DNA from 3 places in the Streptomyces sp. NPDC051183 genome. Region 2 is predicted to be linked to each of the others. Evidence: riboswitches for the same ligand, from Rfam matches in the RefSeq annotation. Region 2 holds a riboswitch; each other region holds the start of a gene.

Region 1 (7,344 bases), on a different contig from region 2:
GAAGGCGCTGCGGCCCGCGTACACCGCGGCGTCGTCGAGGATCTCCTCGATGCGCAGCAGCTGGTTGTACTTGGCGACGCGGTCCGAGCGGGCCGGGGCGCCGGTCTTGATCTGGCCGCAGTTCACGGCGACGGCGAGGTCGGCGATGGTGACGTCCTCGGTCTCGCCGGAGCGGTGCGACATCATGCACTTGAAGCCGTTGCGCTGGGCCATCTCGACGGCGTCCAGGGTCTCGGTCAGCGAACCGATCTGGTTCACCTTCACGAGCAGGGCGTTCGCGGAGCCCTCCTCGATGCCGCGGGCCAGGCGCTCGGGGTTGGTGACGAACAGGTCGTCGCCGACGATCTGGACCTTGGCACCGAGGCGGTCGGTGATGGTCTTCCAGCCGTCCCAGTCGTCCTCGAACAGCGGGTCCTCGATGGAGACCAGCGGGTACGCCTCGACGAGCTCGGCGTAGTAGTCGGTCATCTCGGCGGCCGAGCGGGACTGGCCCTCGAACTCGTACTTGCCGTCCTTGTAGAACTCGGACGCGGCGACGTCGAGCGCGAGCGCGATGTCCTTGCCCGGGGTGTAGCCGGCCTGCTTGATGGCCTCGATGATGAGGTCGAGCGCGGCGCGGTTGGACTCCAGGTTCGGGGCGAAGCCGCCCTCGTCGCCCAGACCGGTGGAGAGGCCCTTGGTGTGCAGGACCTTCTTCAGGGTGTGGTAGACCTCGGCACCCCAGCGCAGCGCCTCGGAGAAGGACTCCGCGCCGATGGGGGCGATCATGAACTCCTGGATGTCGACGTTGGAGTCGGCGTGCGACCCACCGTTGAGGATGTTCATCATCGGAACGGGCAGCAGGTGCGCGTTCGGACCGCCGAGGTAGCGGAAGAGCGGGAGGTCCGAGGCCTCGGACGCGGCGTGCGCGACGGCGAGGGACACGCCGAGGATGGCGTTGGCGCCGAGCGAGCCCTTGTTGTCGGTGGCGTCCAGGTCGAACATGGCCTGGTCGATCAGGCGCTGCTCGGTGGCGTCGTAGCCGACGAGCTCCGGGCCGATCTGTTCGATGACGGCCAGGACGGCCTTCTCGACGCCCTTGCCCATGTAACGGTTGGGGTCACCGTCACGGAGCTCGATGGCCTCGAAGGCACCGGTGGAGGCGCCGGACGGAACTGCAGCACGGCCGGTGCTGCCATCGTCGAGGCCCACCTCGACCTCGACCGTGGGGTTGCCTCGGGAGTCCAGGATTTCCCGGGCTACGACGACGTCGATGGACGGCACGAGCATCTCCTTCTGGGATGTGACGCTGGGTGTGCGGTGGCGTCAGGCCGTGGGATGGCCTTTGCCGACTAGAGCCTAACCGGCTCCGGGCACTCGGCCGGCCGACCGCCCGGGTCCTGGGACGAAAAAGGGTCCGAATACCCCTCTTCCGGGACATAGGTCTCTTGATCATCGGGCTCTCACCGGCCAGGACGCCCGGCGCACACCACCGCCCGGCGCATCGGGGGACGCGCCGGGCGGTGGGGTGTTACCGCAGGATTCAGCTGAGCTTCAGCTTCTGGCCCGGGAAGATCAGGTCGGCGTCGGAGACGATGTCCTTGTTGAGCTCGTAGAGCTTCTCCCAGCCGCCCTTGACGCCGTTGGCGTCGGCGATGGTGCCCAGGGTGTCGCCGGACTTGACCTCGTACGAGCCGTTGCCGGTCTTCGGGGCCTCGGTCTTCGGCTTGGCCGGGGTCTCCGCCTTCGGCTTGGCCGGCGCCGGGGTCTCGGAGCGCTTGGTCTCCTTCTTCGGCGCGGCCTTCTGCTCCTTCTTGGGCTCGGCCTTGGGCTTGGCCGGGGTCTCGGCCGCGCCGCCGTTGTACGCGGCGTTGGTCAGGCCCACGCCACAGGACGGCCATGCGCCCTTGCCCTGGCCCTTGAGGACCTTCTCGGCGATGGCTATCTGCTGGGCCTTGGTGGCCTGGTTGGCCTGCGCGGCGTACGCCTTGCCGCCGTAGGCGGCCCAGGTGGAGGACGAGAACTGCAGGCCGCCGTAGTAGCCGTTGCCCGTGTTGATGGCCCAGTTGCCGCCGGCCTCGCACTGCGCGACCTTGTCCCACTGGGAGGCGGTGGCGGCCGAGGCGGTGCCCGCGGCCATCAGGGGGGCGGCGACGGCGACACCGGCGACACCGGCGAGCGTTGCGATGCGGACGGCCTTGGAGCCGCGACGGTGCTTGCCCTTGCCGGAAAGCAGCATGAGGTTTCTCCTCACCGACGCCTACGAGGTGAGCTGTCGGGTTCGGGCGAGTGAGTTGCCCGGCGGTGCGACCTAGCGCACCGCTTAACCCCTAGCCGGTGGCGTGACCGTCTCTCAACGGCCGCTCCCGGCGCCTACCTTGGTTCCCCCGCTCCTGCCTTCGGCGCTTGCGCGACGACTGTTCCCCCCGTCCGCCGGCAGGATTCGGCGATGCGGTCGAAGGAGCCCGCGGTGGCGAGCGATTCAGAAGGTAGGCAGGTCTCTCCCCGATGTTCAACGAGCGCCATCGGGGAGAAACGGGGCCTACTTGCGCTCTCCGGACCAGCGTTTGCGCAGGTGAGGACGGGGTTTGCGGAAGCCTCCGGACCAGACACGCCAGTTGACCGGAAGAGACACATGTCTCACTTGCCCAAAACAGACAATCAGCTGTTTTCGGGTGTCCTAAGTGCCCCTATTTCTGGGTTAGATCCAGATTCTGGCCGGGCTTGATCAAGTTGGCGTCCTCGCCGATGACCTGCTCATTGGCCGCATAGAGCGCGTTCCAGCCGCCCTTGAGGTCGTTGGCGTCCGCGATGGCGGCCAGGCTGTCGCCCTCCTTCACGGTGTATTTCGGTTCCGACGCGGCATCAGATGCGACGGGAGCCTCGACCGCGGGCTCCCCGCGGTGCTTGCCGCCGCCCTCGGCCGGAGCGCCGGGGGTGCCCGGGGCTCCGGGGGTCGCAGGGGCGCTCGGGTCCGCGGAGGGCGCGCCCGGGGCGGCCGGCGTCGTGGGGGCCACGGGAGCCGTCGTGGGCGCCGAGGGGCCCGTGGAGGGCGCCGCCGGGTCGACCGGGGCGACCGGGGTCGTCGGGGCCGTCGTCGGCAGGTCCGGGACCGGGTCCGGCATGACGGGCAGTCCGCTGGGCGGCCCGAGCGGGACGTCGGGCAGCAGGAAGGACGGCGTGCCCGACGGGCTCGGGGAGGTCTGCGTGGGAGCCCCGAAGTCCGTGGCCCGGTCGCCGGACCCGCCGACCGGTACGGAGTCGTCCGGGCGGGACGGGGACGGGGCGACGGAGGCGCGGCTGCCGGGCGTGCCCGGGTCCACGTCCGCGGCCGGCGCCTGCTGGGTCAGACCGGCCGACGCCGCGCACATCGGCCACGCCTGGGGCCCCTGGGCCGCCAGCACGCGTTCGGCGACGGCGATCTGCTGCGAACGGCTGGCCAGGTCGGCGCGGGGCGCGAAGTCGAGCCCGCCGGCACCCTTCCACTGATCCTCGGTGAACTGGAGCCCGCCGTACGCACCGCTGCCGAAGTTGGCGCTCCAGGTGCCGCCGCTCTCGCATTCGGCGACCTTGTCCCACGTGGAGGTCTCGGCCGCGCTCGCGCCCGTGGCGGCGAGCAGCGGCAGGGCCAGCGCGGAGCCTGTGACTCCTGCGGTGACGACAATCGCGGGGACCTGGCGGGGGCGTCTGTGGCGGCCGTTCCCGGAACGCATGAGGGTGCACCTTTCGCATAACGGCGGGGTAACGGCAGAACCTAGCGGCCATCGAACGCTTGTCACAAGTTTCGACGGAAACTGACTGCGGGTCAGTGTGCCTTCACTCGTTGCGGGGTGTGAAGCGGACGGGAAGGGTGCGCAGGCCACGCATGATCAGTCCGCCGCGCCAGCGCAGGTCCTCGGGCGGAGCGGCAAGTTCCAGATCCGGCAGACGCGTCAGCAAAGTCGCAAGCGCCGTCTGCCCTTCGAGCCGGGCCAGCGGTGCGCCCAGGCAGTAGTGGATCCCGTGCCCGTATCCGAGGTGCTGGTTGTCCGTCCGGGAGAGGTCGAGCGTGTCCGGTTCGGCGAACCGCTCGGGGTCCCGGTCGGCGGCCGCCAGGACCACCAGCACCGGATCGCCCGCCGCGATGTCCCGGCCGCCGAGGGTCAGCGCCTCGGTGGCGAACCGCCAGGTGGCCAGCTCCACGGGGCCGTCGTAGCGCAGCAGCTCCTCCACGCCCGTCTCCAGCAGGCCGGTCTCGCCGGCCGCGAGGGAGGCCTGGAGGCGCTCGCGCTGGTCCGGATTCATGAAGAGGGAGTGGACTCCGTTGCCGATGAGGTTCACGGTCGTCTCGAAGCCGGCGAAGAGCAGGATGAAGGCCATGGCCGTGGCCTCGGCCTCCGTCAGGTGGTCGCCGTGGTCACTGGCCCGGATCAGGTCGGAGATCAGGTCATTGCCCAGATCATCCCTTTTGCGGTGGATGAGTTCACCGAGGTAGGTCCGCATCTGCTTGACCGAGCGGGCGACCCCGCCCCGCGGGCCGCCGCCGTGCCGGATCATCATCCCGGCCCAGTCGCGGAAGTCGTCCTGGTCCTCGCGCGGTACGCCGAGCATCTCGCAGATGGCGTAGATGGGGAGCGGGAAGGCGAACTCGTGGATGAGGTCCGCTTCCCCCTTGCTCGCGAACCGGTCGATGAGGTGGTCGGTCAGCTCCTGCACCCGCGGGGTGAACTCGGCGACGCGGCGCGGGGTGAACGCCTTCGACACCAGCCGCCGCAGCCGGGTGTGGTCCGGCGGGTCGATGTTGAGCAGGTGCGTCATCAGCTCCGCCTTGCGCTCGCCCGGGATGCCCGTCTTGCCCTTGGCGTGCGCGGGCTCCGCGTGGTGCGCCGGATTCTTGCTGAGCCGCTGGTCGGCGAGGGCCTGGCGGGCATCTGCGTACCGGGTCACCAGCCAGGCCTCGACCCCGCTGGGGAGCTTGGTGCGGTGCACGGGCGAGTGCTCGCGCAGCCAGGCGTAGGCGGGGTACGGGTCGGTCGCGAACTCCCAGTCGAACAGGGTCGGGCCCTGGGCGGAGGGAGCGTCGGCGGGGTCTGCGGGGGTCTGCTGATGCACCCGTCGACGGTATCCCCTGGGTAGACCCGCACCCCATATGGGTGGTTCGTCGCGGCTGTCCGCAGATCCGCCATCGCTTGACCTGGCCATGTCCGGCATTCCTACTTTCGGTCCTGTGGATGTGAGGATCTTGAAAAGCAGCTTCGCGGTGGTGGAGAGACGGGCCGAGCACGCGGTCAAGTTCTTCTACTCCCACCTGTTCTGGCACAACCCCGGGATCCGTGCGCTCTTCCCCGTCTCCTTCGAGGACATGGAACGGCAGCGGGACCGGCTCTTCGCCGCGCTCACCCATGTGATCGCCCATCTGGAGAACGAGAGCCTTCTCCCCTACCTGCGCGACCTGGGCCGCGACCACCGCAAGTTCCTGGTCGGCCCCGAGCACTACGCCGCCGTCGGCTCCAGCCTGCTGGCCGCGCTCGCCGAGGCCTCCGCGGGCGCCTGGACCCCGCAGGTGGAGAAGGCCTGGTCCGAGGCCTACCAGGTGATGGCCGACGCGATGACGGCCGGCGCCGGTGCGAGCGAGGACCCGCCGTGGTGGGACGCCGAGGTCGTACGCCACCTCCAGTACGGGCAGGACATCGGCGTGCTGACCCTGCGGCCGCACGCCCCGCTCCCCCATCTGCCCGGCCAGTACGTCAGCGTGAGCAGCGACCGGGTCCCGACGACCTGGCGCACGTACTCCATCGGCAACGCGCCCCGCGCCGACCACACCCTCGACCTGCACGTCAGCCGCATCGAGCAGGGGCGGCTCAGCCCCGCCCTGGTCCGCGACGTGCAGCCCGGCGAGATGCTGCGGCTCGGCGCGGCCGGCGGGCAGCTGACCTTCCGCCGCGCGGACCGCCCGGTCAGCCTCATAGCCGCCGGCACCGGCTGGGCGCCGATCCGCGCCATGCTGGAGGACCTCGCGCAGCACCCTCCCGATCAGGACGTACGGCTCTTCGTGGTGGCCCGGGACGCCGCCCACCTCTACGACCGCCCGCTCATCGACGAGTACGCCGCGGCCTTCCGCTGGCTCGGCGTCACCTACATCACCCCGGCCCCGGGGCAGCACCGCAACCAGGCCACCGACCGGCTCGCGACCGCGCTCAGCAACCGCGGGCTCTGGCCCGACCAGGACGTCTACCTGAGCGGTCCGCCGCTGTTCGTCGACGAGACCTCGTACCTCCTGGAAGAACTCGGCGCCCGGCCCGGCCGGATCTTCTACGACTCCGCACCCGCCGCCGGCCGGGGCCACGGCCCCGGCGGCCGCCCGCTGGGCTTCGGCGAGTGGTTCCTGAACCGCCCGTCGCCGCACTGGCACAACCCCTCGGGCCGCGCGCCCCGGGAGTACTGACCCGCGTACCGCAGCTGGGGGCTACTCGCCGACGCCCTCGGCCGCACGGATCGCGTCCCGGTAGACGCGGGCCGCCGCGCGCAGCGCGGTCTCGGGGTCGATCCCCGCCGCCTCGGCGCGTGCCGCCAGCTCCAGCAGTTCGTACCCGATGCCCTCGCCGCGGGGCAGCTCCACGGGCACCGCCCCCGCACGGGCGCGGCCCGCCAGCTTGGCCGCGAGCGCGAGACCCGGCTGTCCCAGCGGGATCCCGTCGGTCACCGACTCCCGCTGCTTCTCGTCCGCCTTGGTGCGCTGCCAGTGCGCGTTGACGTCCTCGGGGGTGTGGGCCTGCGCGTCGCCGAAGACGTGCGGGTGGCGCCGGATCAGCTTCTCGACGAGGCCGCCGGCCACGTCGTCGATGGAGAACGGCTCCTCGCCATCCTCCTCCGCGATGCGCGCGTGGAAGACCACCTGGAGCAGCACGTCACCCAGTTCCTCGCGCAGTTCCTCGCGATCGCCGTCCTCGATGGCCTCGACCAGCTCGTACGCCTCCTCGATGGCGTACTTCACCAGGCCCTGGTGGGTCTGGCGGGAGGTCCAGGGGCATTCGCGGCGGACCCGGTCCATGACCTGGACCAGGTCGAGCAGCCGCGCGCCCGGCAGGTCGTACGAGCCGGGCAGCAGCTCCAGGTCGGGCATGCTGACGCGGCCCGAGCCGGCCAGGCGCGCGAGCCCGTCGGTGAGCCGCTGGTCGCCCTCGCCGCCCGGGATGACCACGACCGTGCGGCCGCCGGCGCAGGCCTCGACCAGCTCGTGCGCGTCCGGGGTCCCGAACTCCACCCCGACACCGGCCTCGCGCAGGTACGGCAGCTGCGGGTGGCCCGGGTCGGCGCACAGCACCCGGTCCGCGGCGTGCAGGGTCTGCCACGCCGGCCAGGACAGCACGCCGGGAGCGACGCGGT
Region 2 (7,344 bases):
ATTGCAGCCGGCGTGCCAGGTTGACGAAGACCTCGACCTTGCGGTCGCTGTCGGACGGGGTGACGGGCCCGCCCAGCCGGACCAGCGTGGCGTGCGCCTGTTCGCGGGCGCCGCGCAGTTCCTGCGCGAGCAGCCAGAACTCGTCCACACCCGCCGGATCGGTGCCCGGTGGCGGTCCGGTCGGCCCGCCGCGCACCGGGCGGCCCGGGGCCTCGCCCCGTTCCAGCCGGTCGGCGGCGGTGCGCAGCTCCTGGCGGCCGCGCACGCTGGAGCGGCGCAGCGCCTCGCAGCGGTCCCGTACGGTCTTGGCGGCCCGCTGGGCCCCGAGCAGGGCGGCCGCGAGGGCACCGACGACGAGCAGGGCGCAGCCGGTGAGCACCGGCCACAGGCGGGCGTCCCGGTCGCCCGCCCCGCCGCCGAGCTGGAGCGTGAAGATGACCGCGGCGGCGCCGCTGAGCCCGGCGGCGAGCGTGGGCAGTACGGCGGCGCGTACCAGCTGGGGCCGTATCTGCCGGCCGGGACCGGTGACGGCGTGTCTCGACGGGGCGTGGCGGGCGGCGCGGAGTCCGGACATCGGCGTCCTCGGTCAGTGGGGCCCGGAGCCCCCAGCGTTCCGGGGTCCGGTGTTGATCACCGGACACCCACGCTAGACCGCGCGCTGCCGCCCCGGACGCCCAGTTGGGGAAGTTCGCCGGGGTGCTTCCTGCTCCCGATGGAGCGCTCGTACGGACGGCCGAATGCGCCGGGAGCGTGTACGCCCGGGCCGTCCGAGGGCGCACGCCGCCGGGCCCGCACACCTGTGCCCCGCGGGCCTCCGCACGCCCGCCCGACCCCCCGGTCCCGCAGACACCCCGGCGGCATCTCGACCCCGCGGGCACCTCGGGCCCCGACGGCCACCGCCAGACCCCGGAGGCAGCTCGGAACCCGCAGGCACCTCGGAACCCGCAGGGACCTCAGACCCCGGAGGAACCCCGGACCCCGCGGGCGCCCAGAGCCCCGCAGACGCCTCGGACCCCGACGGCCACCGCCAGACCCCGCCGGTCACGCCGATCCCGTAGGCACCGGCCCCGCAGCGCCCACGGCCCCCGGAGCCCGCACCCCGACGGCCCGGCCACGGGCCGACTACGACCCGACGGCCTCCGACTCCTCGCGGCCGGCGGCGGGACCGACGGCCGGCGGGGATGCCACCGGAGCGCGGCCCACCGGGGACGAGGCCGCAGCAGCCACCGCGGGCACAGCGGCCGGCCCGGCGGCGACGAAGGGGCGCCACCAGGGCTCGCGCGGAGCGTCGGCGGCTCCGGGCTCGAAGGGCTGGCCGGGCACCGGCAGGGCGATGGCCGCCCCGGCGCCCTCGGCCGCGGCCACCGTGCCCTCACCGGGCTCGTCCCACGAGTGCGGGGCCAGGTTGAAGGTTCCCCAGTGGATCGGCAGCATCGTGCCGTGCGGGGTACCGCCCTGGAGGTCGAGGTGGGCGCGCATCCCCTCTTCCGGGGTCATGTGGATGTCGGGCCAGTACTCGGAGTAGGCCCCGATCTGGATCATCGTGGCGTCGAAGGGACCGTGCTCGGCGCCGATCTCCTTGAACCCGGGGAAGTACCCGGTGTCCCCGCTGTGGTAGATCCGGTGCTCGTCGCCCGCGACGGCCCAGGAGGCCCACAGGGTGAACTGCTGGTTGCGCAGCCCGCGGCCGCAGAAGTGCCGGGCCGGGGTCGCCGTGAGCGAGAGGCCGGCGATCTTGGTGGTCTCGTTCCAGTCCAGCTCGCGCATCCGGTCGGCCGGGACGCCCCAGCGCTCCAGGTGCGCGCCGACGCCGAGCGGCACGGCGAAGACCGTGTCCGTACCCGCCAGCTGCTTGATCGTCGGCAGGTCCAGGTGGTCGTAGTGGTCGTGCGAGATCACCACGGCGTCGACCGGGCCGAGCGAGGCCAGCGGCACCGGTACGGGGTGCAGCCGCTTGGGTCCGGCGAAGGGGAAGGGAGAGCACCGCTCACCCCACACCGGGTCGAACAGCACCCGCCGCCCGTCGATCTCCGCGAGCACGCTGGAGTGCCCCATCCAGGTCAGCCGCAAGCCGCTGACCGGCGGTTTCGCCAGCTCCGCCAGGGTGGTCGGGTAGACCGGGACGGGCGCGCCGGGGTTGCGCCGGATCCGCTGTTCCTTGTGGAAGTAGATCTTGGCGAACTCCAGCATCGACCCGGACGGCCTGGTCCTGGCCCCGACCGGGTTCTGGAACACACCGTCGGCGAAGTTCGGCGAGCGGTGGATCCGCTCCAGGCGCGCGCCGGACGGGTCCGCGCCGAAGGCTTCGGGCCGCATGGCGCGCAGCCGTGGACGCAGGGAACGGGAGCCGGTCAAGGCGCCTCCTGACGGGGTGGGGGCGGGACGGTCGGGCGGCTTACGACCATCCCAACGCGTACCGGTCCCGAAGGATTCCGATCCGTACTCGCCATCATGCGCCGCTCCACTGCCTCTAGAGCGGCAGCAGGTCCGGTCGCTTCGCCTCGACGTGGTCCCCGGAGGACTCCCCGCGCAGCCGGCGGCCGATCCACGGCACCAGGTACTCGCGGGCCCACTGGATGTTGTCCCGGGTCACGTCCACCGAGCCGCGCGGCTGCTGCGGCGGCCAGGGCTGGTCCGGATCGGCGGGCACGTCCAGGCCGAGCACCTGGGCGGCGCGCAGCGCGACCCGGGTGTGGCCCTCGGGCGAGAGGTGCAGCCGGTCCTCGTCCCAGGCCCGCCGGTCCTGTACGGACTTCAGGGACCAGAGGTCGAGCACCGGGCAGTCGTACCGGTCGGCGATCGCGCGCACGTGGGCGCTGTACGTCGCCACCTTGCCCCGCAGGTGCTTGAGGACCGGTACGCCGCGGGTGTCGAAGCCGGTGGTGATCATGACCTGGCCGACGGATCCGGTGAGGTCGGCGACGGCCGCCTCGAACCGCTCGGCCACGTCGTCCGGGTCGCTGCCGGGCCGGATGATGTCGTTGCCGCCCGCGCAGAAGGTCACCAGGTCGGGTGCGAGCTCCTTGGCCCGCGGAACCTGCTCCGCCACGATCTGGTCGAGGAGCCGCCCCCGGACGGCCAGGTTCGCGTACCGGAACCGGTCTTCTTCGCGCCGATCGGCCAGGAGCACGGCCAGCCGGTCCGCCCAGCCGAGAAACGTTTCTCCGGGTCCCGGGTCCCCCACGCCCTCGGTGAAGCTGTCCCCGATCGCCGCGTACGAGCCGATGGTCTTGAGTGTCGTCGTCGTCGCTGCCACGAGACCACATCCTTCACCCCGGCGCGTGACCTACGCCACCGTAGGCAGGGGTTGACGGGCCGTGATTTATACCACCCGACGGGTGAGGAATAACAGCGCGTGAGGCCGGGACCCCCCTCGGGTCCCGGCCTCACGCGGGTCCGGTCTCCGCCGGAGCGCCCGGCGGAGGGGCCGTCAGATGCTGACGCCCTTGGAGCGGAGGTAGGCCAGCGGGTCGATGTCGGAGCCGTAGGACGGGCCGGTGCGGATCTCGAAGTGGAGGTGCGGGCCGGTCACGTTGCCGGTGGCGCCGGAGAGGCCGATGCTCTGCCCGGCGGTGACGCTCTGGCCGACCGAGACCGACAGCTGGGAGAGGTGGCCGTACTGGGAGTACTTGCCGTCGGCGTGCCGGATGACGACCTCGTTGCCGTACGCGCCGCCCCAGCCCGCGGAGACGACGGTGCCCGCGCCGACGGCCTTGATGGTGGTGCCGGTGCTCGCGATGAAGTCGACGCCCGTGTGGTAGCCGCTGGACCACATGGCACCGGCGGTCTTGTAGGCGGTGGAGACGCCGCCGCCGACCGGGGAGACGAAACCGGAGGACGGCGCGGCCTGCTGCTCGGCGGGCGCAGCGGGAGCGGCCGGCGCGGCCTGGGCCTCGACCGCGGGGGTGCCGGCGGCGGCACCGTCGGCCGAAGCCCGGTCGGCCTCATCGGCCCGGCCCTCGTCGTCGGAGGCGGGGTGCGCCGGGGCATCGGCCGGGGCATCAGCCGGGGCATCGGCCGGGGATTCGGCGGAGGACTGCTCGGCGGGGGCCGGAGCCTGCCTCGGGGCGGGCTCGGCGGCGGGTGCGGAGTCCCCCTGGGCGCCGAGCGTCAGCTTCAGCCCGGGGTGAATCAGCGAGGGGTCGGCGCCGACGGCCGCGCGGTTGTCGGCGTAGAGCTGCTGCCAGCCGCCGGTGAGGTGCTGCTGGGCGGCGATCTTGGAGAGGTGGTCGCCGGGGACGACGGTGTACACGGACGGCGCGGCCGCCGCGGCGGCGGGCGCGGCCTGCAGCGCCGCGGGAACCTGCGCGGCCACGACGGGCGCCGTGGCCGGGGCGGCGGCCGGGGCCGCCTGGGCGCCGACGGCTCCGAACAGCGGGAGCGCGAGGGCCGCGCCGCCGGTGCCTGCCATGGCGAAACCGCGGGATATAGAGGGGGACTTGGGACGGCGGTGCTTACCCTTTGCAGGCATGGCGAATTCCTCTCCGTCGCCTGCGAGGTGAGCTGTCGGGTTCGGACTGGAGATGTCCGGCCGTACATGAACAGCACATGCACGGCTTCACCCCGAGCCGTCCCGGTATAAAGATCCGGAACAGCGGCCTACCTGGTTCCCCCGCTCCTGCCGCGCGCGTGAATAGTCGGGTGCGGTTTCCGGATGGGGCAGGATTCGGCGGTCCATCCGGATCGAGAGCGAAGCTAATCGAGTTCGTCCACACGGAACAAGCCATGAATTCCCTGACGGAATCTCAAGGGTGATGGTCCGGCGGAATTCCGGTCACCCTGCGTCCATTCCGCGGCGGCAACGACCGCCCTGGGAAGGCAATTCGCCTTTGATGATCAGGCACTCACGGTCACCGTATGATCTGGCTCACGGGGACGCGCCCGATCTCGCCTGCACTTATGGCAAGTTGCCGCCAAGTAGTGCAATTCGGACATCCCCTCAACCACCCGGAGGAGCCGCCGTGACCCAGCAGATACCCCAGAGCCCGTCCACGGAACCGGGGCTGGCCGGAGTACGCAACTTCCGTGACGTGGGCGGCCTTCCGGCCGCCGGCGGACGCAGGGTCAAGACGGGACGACTGTTCCGAAGCGGACATCTCGCGCATGCCACCGAAACCGACGCAGAGTTCCTCGCGTCCCTCGGTCTGCACACCATCTTCGACTTCCGCAATGGCGCCGACCACGCGCTGGAGGGACAGGACGTGGAGCTGCCGGGCGTGCTCAACGTCAACATCCCGCTCTCGGACCCGGCGGACGGGCGGGAGTTCTGGAAGATGGTCCGCGACGGCGACCTCGACCAGCTCCGCTCGATCCTGGGCGACGGCAAGGCCGCGGCGCGGATGGCGAACTCGTACCGCACGATCATCAGGAACCGCACCGCCGAGCACAGCCGGGTGGTGCACGCCCTCGCCGAGGACAGCGTCCCGGCCCTGATGCACTGCGCGGCCGGCAAGGACCGGGCCGGGCTGTCGATCGCCGTCACCCTGCTCGCGCTCGGCGTCGAGCGCGAGGCGGTCTTGGCGGACTACCTGGAGTCGAACGCCCCGCACAACCGCTACCGGGTCCGCCGCGGCAGCCCTGCCCCCGAGGCCCGCTCCCCCGAGGTGATGGAGCTGCTCGCCCCGCTCTTCGACGCCCGCGCCGAGTACCTGGAGGCCGCCTTCGAGACCATCGACGGCCACTGGGGCAGCGTGGAGCGCTACCTCGCCGAGGGCCTCGGACTCGCGCCCGAGACCCTCGACCGGCTCCGCGACCGACTGCTCGACTGAGGCCGGCCCGGCGGGGCAGGCCGTCAGCCGTTGCTGACGGCCTGCTTCACCAGCGTCTTCCCGAAGTCCCACATCAGCCCGCCGCCGCCGTGCGCCTCGTCCATGACCTCCCGGAAGGCCCCGACGAACCGGTCCACGTCCGCCTCGTCCACGACGAGCGGCGGGATGAGTTTGATCACCTCCAGGTGGTCCCCGGAGACCTGCGTGAGGATCCGGTGCTTCTGGAGCAGCGGCACCACGACCATCTGCGCGAAGAGCCCCTTGCGGGCCGCCTGCAGCATCGTCCACCGGCTGCGCAGCCCCAGCGAGGACGGGCGGCCGAACTCGATCCCGATCATCAGGCCGCGCCCCCGCACCTCGTGCAGCAGCTCGTACCCGTCCACCAGCGCGGCGAGCCGCCCGCGCAGCAGGTCGCCCATGGCGCGGGCGTTGGCCACCACTTCCTCGTCCTCCATGACGGAGAGCACCGCCAGGCCGGCCGCCATCGCCTGCGCGTTGGAGCCGAAGCTGGCGGAGTGCACGAGCACCCGGTCCATGGACGAGTAGACCTTCTTGAAGATCCAGTCCCTGCCCAGGGTCGCGCCGACCGGGACATAGCCGCCCGACAGCGCCTTGGCCACGCAGACCAGGTCCGGCTCCACGCCCGGCTCGTGCTGGTACGCGTAGAAGTCGCCGGTACGTCCGAGGCCGGTCTGGACCTCGTCGGCGATCAGCAGCGCCTTGTGGCGGCGCAGCAGTTCCTGCGCGGCGGACAGGAAGCCGGGCGGGGCGGCGAGTACGCCCTTGCCCTGGATCGGCTCGACGACGAAGGCGGCGACGTCGCCCCGCTTCAGCTCCCGCTCCAGGGCGGCCAGATCCCCGAGCGCGATCTTCGTGTCGGGCAGCAGCGGCGCGAAGCCGTCCCGGAAGCCGCCCTCCCCGTTCACCGAGAGCGAGCCGGTGGTGAGCCCGTGGAAGGCGTGGTCGCAGTAGAGGACCCTGGGCCGCCCGGTGGCGTAGCGGGCGAACTTCAGGGCCGTCTCCACCGCCTCCGTGCCACTGTTGCCGAAGAAGACCCGCTCCAGGTGCGGGCTGTACGAGAGCAGCTTCTCGGCCAGCAGCCCCGGCAGCGGCTGGCAGTCGAAGCGGGTGAGGTCGGCGAGCTGGGCGTCCAGGACGTCGTGCAGGGCGCGCCGCACCACGGGGTGGTGCCGGCCCAGGCCCATCACGCCGAACCCGGCCAGCATGTCGAGGTAGTCGTTGCCCTCGGCGTCCCAGAAGTGGGCGCCCTCGGCCCGCTCGTAGACCTTGTCGAAGCCGATGGTGTGCAGCATCCGGGGCAGCTGGTGGTTGAGGTGGCGGGCGTGCAGCTCGTACCGCTCCCCGCCGCGCTCGGCCAGCAGGGCGCCGAGGTCGAAGCCCTTGCCCCCTCCTCCGGGTGCGGGCGTCATGCCGACTTGTCCCGGTTGCTGCCGAGCGTCTCCCGGGCCGCGCGCAGGGACTCCTTGAGCGAGCCCATGGTGGCCAGGACGGCGGTCGGCTCGTAGCCGCAGTGCGCCATGCAGTTCGCGCAGCGCGGGTCCTTGCCGCGGCCGTA
Region 3 (7,344 bases), on a different contig from region 2:
CCGCGGCGTCGGCGCTGGGCGCGGGGAGGGTGGCGAACACGCGGATCCCGTAGCGTCCGAGCAGTTCGCGGGCGTCGGGGTCGTCCAGGGTCAGGACCTCGTCGTCCGCCACGTCCGCCAGCAGGCGGGAGAGCTGCCCGGCGGCTCCGGTCTCGTCGATGTCCTCGTACTCGGGAACCTGGCCGGGCTCGGCGATGGCGCGCCGCCACTGGCCGTAGCGCACGGCCTCGGCGATGGCCTTGACGGCGCGCTCGGCGGCGGGGTAGCTGGGGATGCGGTCGCGGTCCTCGGGCGGGCGGGAGTCGGCGGGCGGGGCTGCGGGCGCGGCAGCCGGCGCGGATGCGGATGCGACTGCTGGTTGCGCCGCCACCGGGGCCGTCTCGGCCTGCGGGCCGGGGGCCGGTGCCGTGGCGCGCGCCGCGGACAGGGCCTCGACCAGCTCGCCGAGCTCCACGTGCACCACCGCGACGGGCTTGCCCGGCACCTCGGCCACGGCCTCGCGCAGGGCGTCGGCGAGATCGTCGGCCAGTGCGCGCTCGCTGACCCACGGGATCGCCGTGACGACGACCGCGTCGCAGTCATCGGAGGCCAGGGCGGCGGCCAGGGCCGCGCGGAAGTCCGCCGGCGAGGCCGCCGTCGTCAGGTCCAGCGGCGGCAGCGGCCGCAGCCCCTGCGTCAGGCAGGCGTCGTAGGTGAGGACGCCGAGGGACTCGGAATTGCCGAGGATCGCGATCCGCGGTCCGGCGGGCAGCGGCTGCGCGGCCAGCAGCAGGCCGACGTCCACCAGCTCGGTGACGGTGTCGACGCGGATCACGCCCGCCTGCCGCAGCAGCGCCGAGACCGTCGCGTCCGGGAGCCGGGTGTCGGGGACCACGTGCCCGGCGGGGGTGTGGCGGCCGCCCTTGGCGACGACGACCGGCTTCACGGCCGCCGTCCGGCGGGCGAGCCGGGTGAACTTGCGCGGGTTGCCCAGGGTCTCCAGGTAGAGCAGCGCGACGTCGGTCGCCTCGTCGTCGTACCAGTACTGAAGGATGTCGTTGCCGGAGACGTCGGCGCGGTTGCCCGCCGACACGAAGGAGGACAGGCCCTCGCCGCGGCGCAGGAGCCCCGAGAGCAGCGCGATCCCGATCGCCCCGGACTGCGTGAAGAGGCCGATCCGGCCGCGCTTGGGCAGCGGAGCGGGGGCCAGGGAGGCGTTCAGCTCCACCTCGGGGGCCGCGTTGATCACCCCGAAGGCGTTCGGTCCGATCAGCCGCATCCCGTACGAGCGCACCTGGCGCAGCAGTTCGCGCTGGCGGGCCGTCCCCTCCGCGCCGCTCTCGCCGTATCCGGCGGAGAGTACGACGAGCCCCTGCACGCCGTGTTCGCCGCAGTCGGCCACCGCCCGGGGCACCCGGTCCGCCGGGACCGCGACCACCGCGAGGTCGACGGGTGCGCCGATGTCGCCGAGTGCGCGGTAGGCCCGTACGCCGTCCAGCAGGTCTCCCTCGATGCCGGGGGCGCGGGCCTCGTTGACGGCGTAGAGGTGGCCGTGGAAGCCGCTGTCCCGCAGGTTGCGCAGGGTCGCCGCGCCCACTCCGCTGCCGGAGCGGCTGACTCCGATCACGGCCACGGAGCCCGGGGTCAGCAGCCGCTGCACCGAGCGGGCCTCGGCGCGCTGTTCGCGGGCGCGCTGCACGGCGAGGGACTCGGCGGTGGGTTCGAGGTCGAGGGTGAGGTGGACGGAGCCGTCCTCGAAGCTGCGCTTCTGCTGGTATCCGGCGTCCGTGAACACCTTGATCATCTTGTTGTTGGCGGGCAGCACTTCGGCGGCGAAGCGCCGGATCCCCCGCTCGCGGGCGACCGCCCCGATGTGTTCGAGCAGGGTGGAGGCCACGCCGCGGCCCTGGTGGGCGTCCTGTACGAGAAAGGCCACCTCGGCCTCGTCGGCGGGCCCGGTCGCCGGGCGGCCGTCGGAGCCGATCCGGTCGTAGCGGACGGTGCCGATGAACTCCCCGCCGATGGTCGCCGCGAGGCCGACCCGGTCCACGAAGTCGTGGTGGGTGAAGCGGTGCACGTCGCGGTCGGAGAGCCGCGGGTAGGGGGCGAAGAAGCGGTAGTACTTCGACTCGTCCGAGACCTGCTCGTAGAAGCTGACCAGGCGGCCCGCGTCCTCGGTGGTGATCGGCCTGATGCGGGCGGTGCCGCCGTCCCTGAGGACGACGTCCGCTTCCCAGTGTGCCGGGTACGAGGGGTCCGACTCGGTGGTCATGGGGCCACCTTAAGGGTCCTCCCGCTCAGGTGGCCCTGGCGCGGCGCATCGGGCAAGCTGACGCGAATCAGTGCAAGCTGGGGAAGGTCGAACGGCAGGGAGATTCGGGCCGAAGGTCGGTCGGAGCATTCCGGACGTCGTGAGAGACTGGTCTAGACAACCGTAAGAACCTGAAGGGCATCACCATGGCAGAGCGCCGCGTCAACGTCGGCTGGGCCGAGGGCCTGCACGCTCGTCCCGCCTCGATCTTCGTCCGCGCGACGACCGCTTCCGGCGTCCCGGTGACCATCGCGAAGGCCGGCGGCGACCCCGTCAACGCCGCCTCCATGCTGGCGGTTCTGGGCCTGGGCGCCCAGGGCGGCGAGGAGATCGTCCTCGCGTCCGACGCCGAGGGCGCCGAGGCGGCGCTGGACCGCCTCGCGAAGCTGGTCGCCGAGGGCCTCGAAGAGCTCCCCGAGACCGTCTGACCCCTTCGGGTTCGACCCGTACGGCGAAGCCGTGGCCACCGGAATACCGGCGGCCACGGCTTCACTGTTTTGCGGACGGCGGGCACGGGCCGGCCACGGTCCCCGACAATGCGCCACGAATAGCGGAATTCCGGCCGCCGACCCGGGTCGGAATTACGCGGAACGGCACGGCGCGGCACGGTATGACACGGACCCGCGAATTACCCGGGCCGCACGAATATCCGTCCTTTGTATACGGCGTTTGTTAATGCGGGCCGCTCGCCATGTTTACGGCAGGTTGCGAAGTCCTCACCCGCAACCGGTGCGCCCCCACCGCCCGCTCCGCGTGGACCGTGGTGAGCGCCCGGGCCCGCTCGGCGTCACCGCGCGCCACCGCGTCCACGATCGCCCCGTGCTCCGCCCAGGACTCCACCGGCCGCGCCGGGGCCTCCACCGAGTACATCCAGGCGATCTTGTGCCGCATCTGGGTGAGCAGCGCGATCAGCCCCGGGCTGCCGGACGCCTGGGCGAGGGTCTCGTGGAACCAGCCGCCCAGCGAGCGCAGATCCTCCCCCTGACCCCGCCTCGCCCGCTCCTGGCCCAGCCTGACCAGCCCGCGGAGCACCTTGAGGTGGGCCTCGCTGCGCCGCCGGGCGGCCCGGGCGGCGGCCAGCGGCTCCAGCAGCATCCGCACCTCCAGCAGGTCCGCGGCCTCCTGCTCGGTCGGCTCGGCCACACAGGCGCCCGCGTGCCGCCGGGTGGTGACGAACCCCTCGGACTCGAGCGTGCGCAGTGCCTCGCGCACCGGGACGCGCGAGACTCCGTAGCGGCGGGCCAGTACCTCCTCGGTGAGCCGGCTGCCCGGCCCGAAGACACCGGAGACGATGTCGTCACGGATTGCTGTGCATACCGCCTGCGCGGGAATACGCAAGACCGGACCTCCGCCTATTTCCGACTGCCGCCGTCATTGATGTGTATGTACGCGCGAGTGCGTACATCCGCGCACTGCAACTCTATTGCAACACACGATAATTTCCGAGGACGGCCGGAAATACGAAACATTCACACAACGCGAAGGCCCCGGCTCTGGGAGCCGGGGCCTTCGCGGAAGCGTGCGGTGCGGGTCAGACGGTGACGCCGTGCTGACGCAGGTACGCGATCGGGTCGATGTCCGAGCCGTAGTCGGCGCCGGTACGGGCCTCGAAGTGCAGGTGCGGGCCGCTGGAGTTGCCGGTGGAGCCCGACAGGCCGATCCTCTGGCCCGGGGTGACCTGCTGGCCGACGGAGACGCTCAGCGAGGACATGTGGCCGTACTGGGTGTAGGTGCCGTCGGCGTGCTTGATGACGACGTTGTTGCCGTACGCGCCGCCCCAGCCCGCCTCGACCACGGTGCCCAGGCCGACCGAGTGCACCTCGGTGCCCGAGGAGGCGTGGAAGTCGATGCCCGTGTGGCTGCCGGAGGACCACATGCCGCCGCCCGCGTGGTACTGCGTGCTGACGTAGGTGTCCTCGAGCGGCGAGACGAAGGTGTTGAGGCGCTTGCGCTCCTCCTCGCGGGCCGCGCGCTCGGCGGCCTCGCGCTCGGCCTTGGCCCGGGCTTCGGCCTTCGCCTTGGCTTCGGCGGCCCGCTGCTTCGCGTCGGCCTCGGCCTGCGCCTTGGCGGCCGCGGCTTCCGCGGCCCGCTGCTGGGAGTCGGCCTGGGCCTGGATCTCGTCCGCGAGATCGTCGGCCACGACGATGGTGTTCAGGCCGGTGTCCTCCATGGAGGGGGCCTTGTCCGCGGCGAACGCGGGACCGGCCAGGGAGCCGACGACGCCGGTGGCGGCGAGGGCGGCTACGCCGGCGTAGCCGGCGGTCTTGCGGCTCATACGACTGGAACCACGGTGCTTGCCGGCGGCACGACTGCCAAACGCCATGAAGGGGCTGATCCTTTCCTTCCCTCTCGCCTACCGGGTTAGCTGACGGGTTCGGAGCAGGAAGGTCTCCTACGGGCCTCCTCTTGCGAGGCGGTCCGATTCACCCCAGGGACTGATGTGGGTCCCCGGCTCCCCAGGCTCGCGCCTGACGGGGACTCGGCGATCGCTGTCCGGTGCCGCGGGCGCGGCGGGTACAACTGACGGACAGCACGGCCGACGCTAGGCGGATCATCAGTCAATCGCCAAACAGACACGCCTTTTTGTTGCGTACGCCACAGCACATTCGAGCAACCTCATCCCTAAACGGACAAAAGGGGCTCCGACGGATGAACCGTCGGAGCCCCTCCCGTGCCGCCCGACTGGACGGCACTTCGGGCCGTCAGTTGGAGACGACGCTCACGTCACCGATCCCCAAGGCCCGTACCGGCTCCTCGATCTGGGCCGCGTCGCCCACCAGAACCGTGACCAGCCGGTCCACCGGGAAGGCGCTGACGACCGCCGAAGTCGCCTCCACCGTGCCGGTTTCGGCGAGCCGCGCGTACAACTGCGCCTGGTAGTCGTCCGGCAGCTCCTGCTCGACCTGGTCGGCGAGGGTGCCCGCGACCGAGGCCGCCGTCTCGAACTTCAGCGGGGCCACGCCCACCAAGTTCTGCACCGCCACGTCACGTTCGGCATCGGTCAGGCCGCCCTCAGCCAGGGTCCGGAGCACCTTCCAGAGGTCCTCCAGCGCCGGGCCGGTGTTCGGGGTGTCCACCGAGCCGCTGATGGCGAGCATCGAGGCGCCCTTGCCGTCGGCGGTGGAGCGCAGCACCTGGCCGAAGGCGCGCACGCCGTACGTGTACCCCTTCTCCTCGCGCAGCACCTTGTCCAGGCGCGAGGTGAGAGTGCCGCCCAGGCAGTACGTGCCGAGCACCTGGGGCGCCCAGACGCGGTCGTGCCGGTCCGGTCCGATGCGGCCGATCAGCAGCTGCGTCTGGACCGCTCCGGGCCGGTCGACGATGACGACGCGGCCGGTGTCGTCGGCAGTGATCGGCGGGACGGGGCGCGGCGCGGTGGTGTCGCCGGTCCAGCTGCCCAGGGTGTCGGCCAGGACCGCGTCCAGGTCGATCCCCGTCAGGTCGCCGACGACCACCGCGGTGGCGGTGGCGGGGCGCACGTGGGCCTCGTAGAAGGCGCGTACGGCCGCCGAGTCGATACGGGCGACCGTGTCCTCGGTGCCCTGACGCGGGCGGGACATCCGCAGCGAGGCCGGGAAGAGCTCCTTGGAGAGCTGCTTGGCGGCGCGGCGCTGCGGGTTGGCCAGCTCGTGCGGGATCTCGTCGAGCCGGTTGCGCACCAGCCGGTCCACCTCGGAGTCGGCGAAGGCGGGCGCGCGCAGCGCCTCGGCGAGCAGCCCCAGCGCCTTGGGCAGCCGGGAGGCCGGGACCTCCAGGGAGACCCGGATGCCCGGGTGGTCGGCGTGCGCGTCGAGGGTGGCGCCGCAGCGCTCCAGCTCGGCCGCGAACTCCTCGGCGGAGTGCTTGTCGGTGCCCTCGGACAGCGCGCGGGCCATGATGGTGGCCACGCCGTCGAGGCCCTCGGGCTCCGCGTCGAGCGGGGCGGCGAGGTTGATCTCGACCGCGATCACCTGCTGGCCCGGCCGGTGGCAGCGCAGCAGGGTCAGGCCGTTGGGCAGCTCCCCGCGGTCGGGGGCCGGGAAGGCCCACGGCTGCGGCTCGCCGGCCTGCGGGCGCGGGTGGAAGGTCATCGTGACGGCTGCGGTGTCGCTCACTGCTCCGCCCCCTCGTTCTCGTCGGACTCGTCGTGCTGGTCGGACTCGTCGGCCGCGATGGGCTCGTAGACGAGCACCGCGCGGTTGTCCGGGCGCAGTCGGGCCGCGGCCACGGCCTGCACCTCCTCGGCGGTGATGTCCAGGACGCGCTGGACCGCGGTCAGCGCCAGCTGCGGGTCGCCGAACAGCACCGCGAAGCGGCACAGTTCGTCGGCGCGGCCGGCCACCGTGCTCAGCCGGTCCAGCCACTCGCGCTCCAGCTGCGCCTGCGCGCGCTCCATCTCCTCGGCCGTCGGGCCCTCGGCGGCGAACCGCGCGAGCTCCTCGTCCACGGCCGCCTCGATGGCGGGGATCTCGACCCCGCTGGAGGTCTTGACGTCCAGCCAGCCCAGCGAGGGCGCCCCGGCCAGGCGCAGCATGCCGAAGCCGGCCGCGACGGCCGTCTGGTCGCGGCGTACCAGCCGGTTGTGCAGCAGCGAGGACTCGCCGCCGCCCAGGATGGTCAGCGCCACGTCGGCGGCGTCGCACTCGCGGGTGCCGTCGTGCGGCAGCCGGTAGGCCGCCATCAGCGCACGCGCGGGCACCTCCTCGACGATCTCCTCGCGCAGCTGCTCCCCGATGACGTCGGGCAGCGAGCCGTCGCGGGGCGGCTGCTTGCCGTCGTGCGAGGGGATGGTGCCGAAGTACTTCTCGACCCAGGCGAGCGTCCGCTCGGGATCGATGTCGCCGACGACCGACAGCACCGCGTTGTTGGGCGCGTAGTACGTACGGAAGAAGTTGCGCGCGTCCTCCAGGGACGCGGCGTCCAGGTCGGCCATGGAACCGATCGGGGTGTGGTGGTACGGGTGGCCCTCGGGGTACGCCAGGGCGGTCAGCTTCTCGAAGGCCGTGCCGTACGGGACGTTGTCGTACCGCTGGCGGCGCTCGTTCTTCACGACGTCGCGCTGGTTCTCCATGGAC

What was found. A riboswitch is a leader RNA that binds a small molecule or an ion and turns the genes downstream of it on or off. The one in region 2 is predicted to bind cyclic di-AMP.
Positions count from the first base shown of each region.
Region 1: linked by a shared signal. The riboswitch ahead of AB0M99_RS02370 (transglycosylase family protein) and the one ahead of AB0M99_RS11830 (LysM peptidoglycan-binding domain-containing M23 family metallopeptidase) in region 2 are both predicted to bind cyclic di-AMP.
Region 3: linked by a shared signal. The riboswitch ahead of AB0M99_RS13225 (M23 family metallopeptidase) and the one ahead of AB0M99_RS11830 (LysM peptidoglycan-binding domain-containing M23 family metallopeptidase) in region 2 are both predicted to bind cyclic di-AMP.

Region 1 covers NZ_JBFBBA010000002.1:87,741-95,084, forward strand. Annotated here, with positions in the region: gene eno (phosphopyruvate hydratase) at 1-1,269, opposite strand, end outside; gene AB0M99_RS02370 (transglycosylase family protein) at 1,523-2,218, opposite strand; cyclic di-AMP (ydaO/yuaA leader) riboswitch at 2,222-2,394, opposite strand; gene AB0M99_RS02375 (transglycosylase family protein) at 2,670-3,692, opposite strand; gene AB0M99_RS02380 (cytochrome P450) at 3,796-5,070, opposite strand; gene AB0M99_RS02385 (globin domain-containing protein) at 5,192-6,403, shown strand; gene AB0M99_RS02390 (nucleoside triphosphate pyrophosphohydrolase) at 6,425-7,344, opposite strand, start outside.
Region 2 covers NZ_JBFBBA010000010.1:174,816-182,159, reverse strand. Annotated here, with positions in the region: gene AB0M99_RS11845 (ATP-binding protein) at 1-574, opposite strand, end outside; gene AB0M99_RS11840 (MBL fold metallo-hydrolase) at 1,123-2,355, opposite strand; gene AB0M99_RS11835 (SGNH/GDSL hydrolase family protein) at 2,471-3,256, opposite strand; gene AB0M99_RS11830 (LysM peptidoglycan-binding domain-containing M23 family metallopeptidase) at 3,431-4,471, opposite strand; cyclic di-AMP (ydaO/yuaA leader) riboswitch at 4,476-4,682, opposite strand; gene AB0M99_RS11825 (tyrosine-protein phosphatase) at 4,962-5,768, shown strand; gene AB0M99_RS11820 (aspartate aminotransferase family protein) at 5,792-7,198, opposite strand; gene hpnH (adenosyl-hopene transferase HpnH) at 7,195-7,344, opposite strand, start outside.
Region 3 covers NZ_JBFBBA010000012.1:48,281-55,624, forward strand. Annotated here, with positions in the region: gene AB0M99_RS13210 (GNAT family N-acetyltransferase) at 1-2,251, opposite strand, end outside; gene AB0M99_RS13215 (HPr family phosphocarrier protein) at 2,437-2,718, shown strand; gene AB0M99_RS13220 (GntR family transcriptional regulator) at 2,963-3,628, opposite strand; gene AB0M99_RS13225 (M23 family metallopeptidase) at 3,822-4,613, opposite strand; cyclic di-AMP (ydaO/yuaA leader) riboswitch at 4,626-4,785, opposite strand; gene AB0M99_RS13230 (pitrilysin family protein) at 4,993-6,360, opposite strand; gene AB0M99_RS13235 (pitrilysin family protein) at 6,381-7,344, opposite strand, start outside.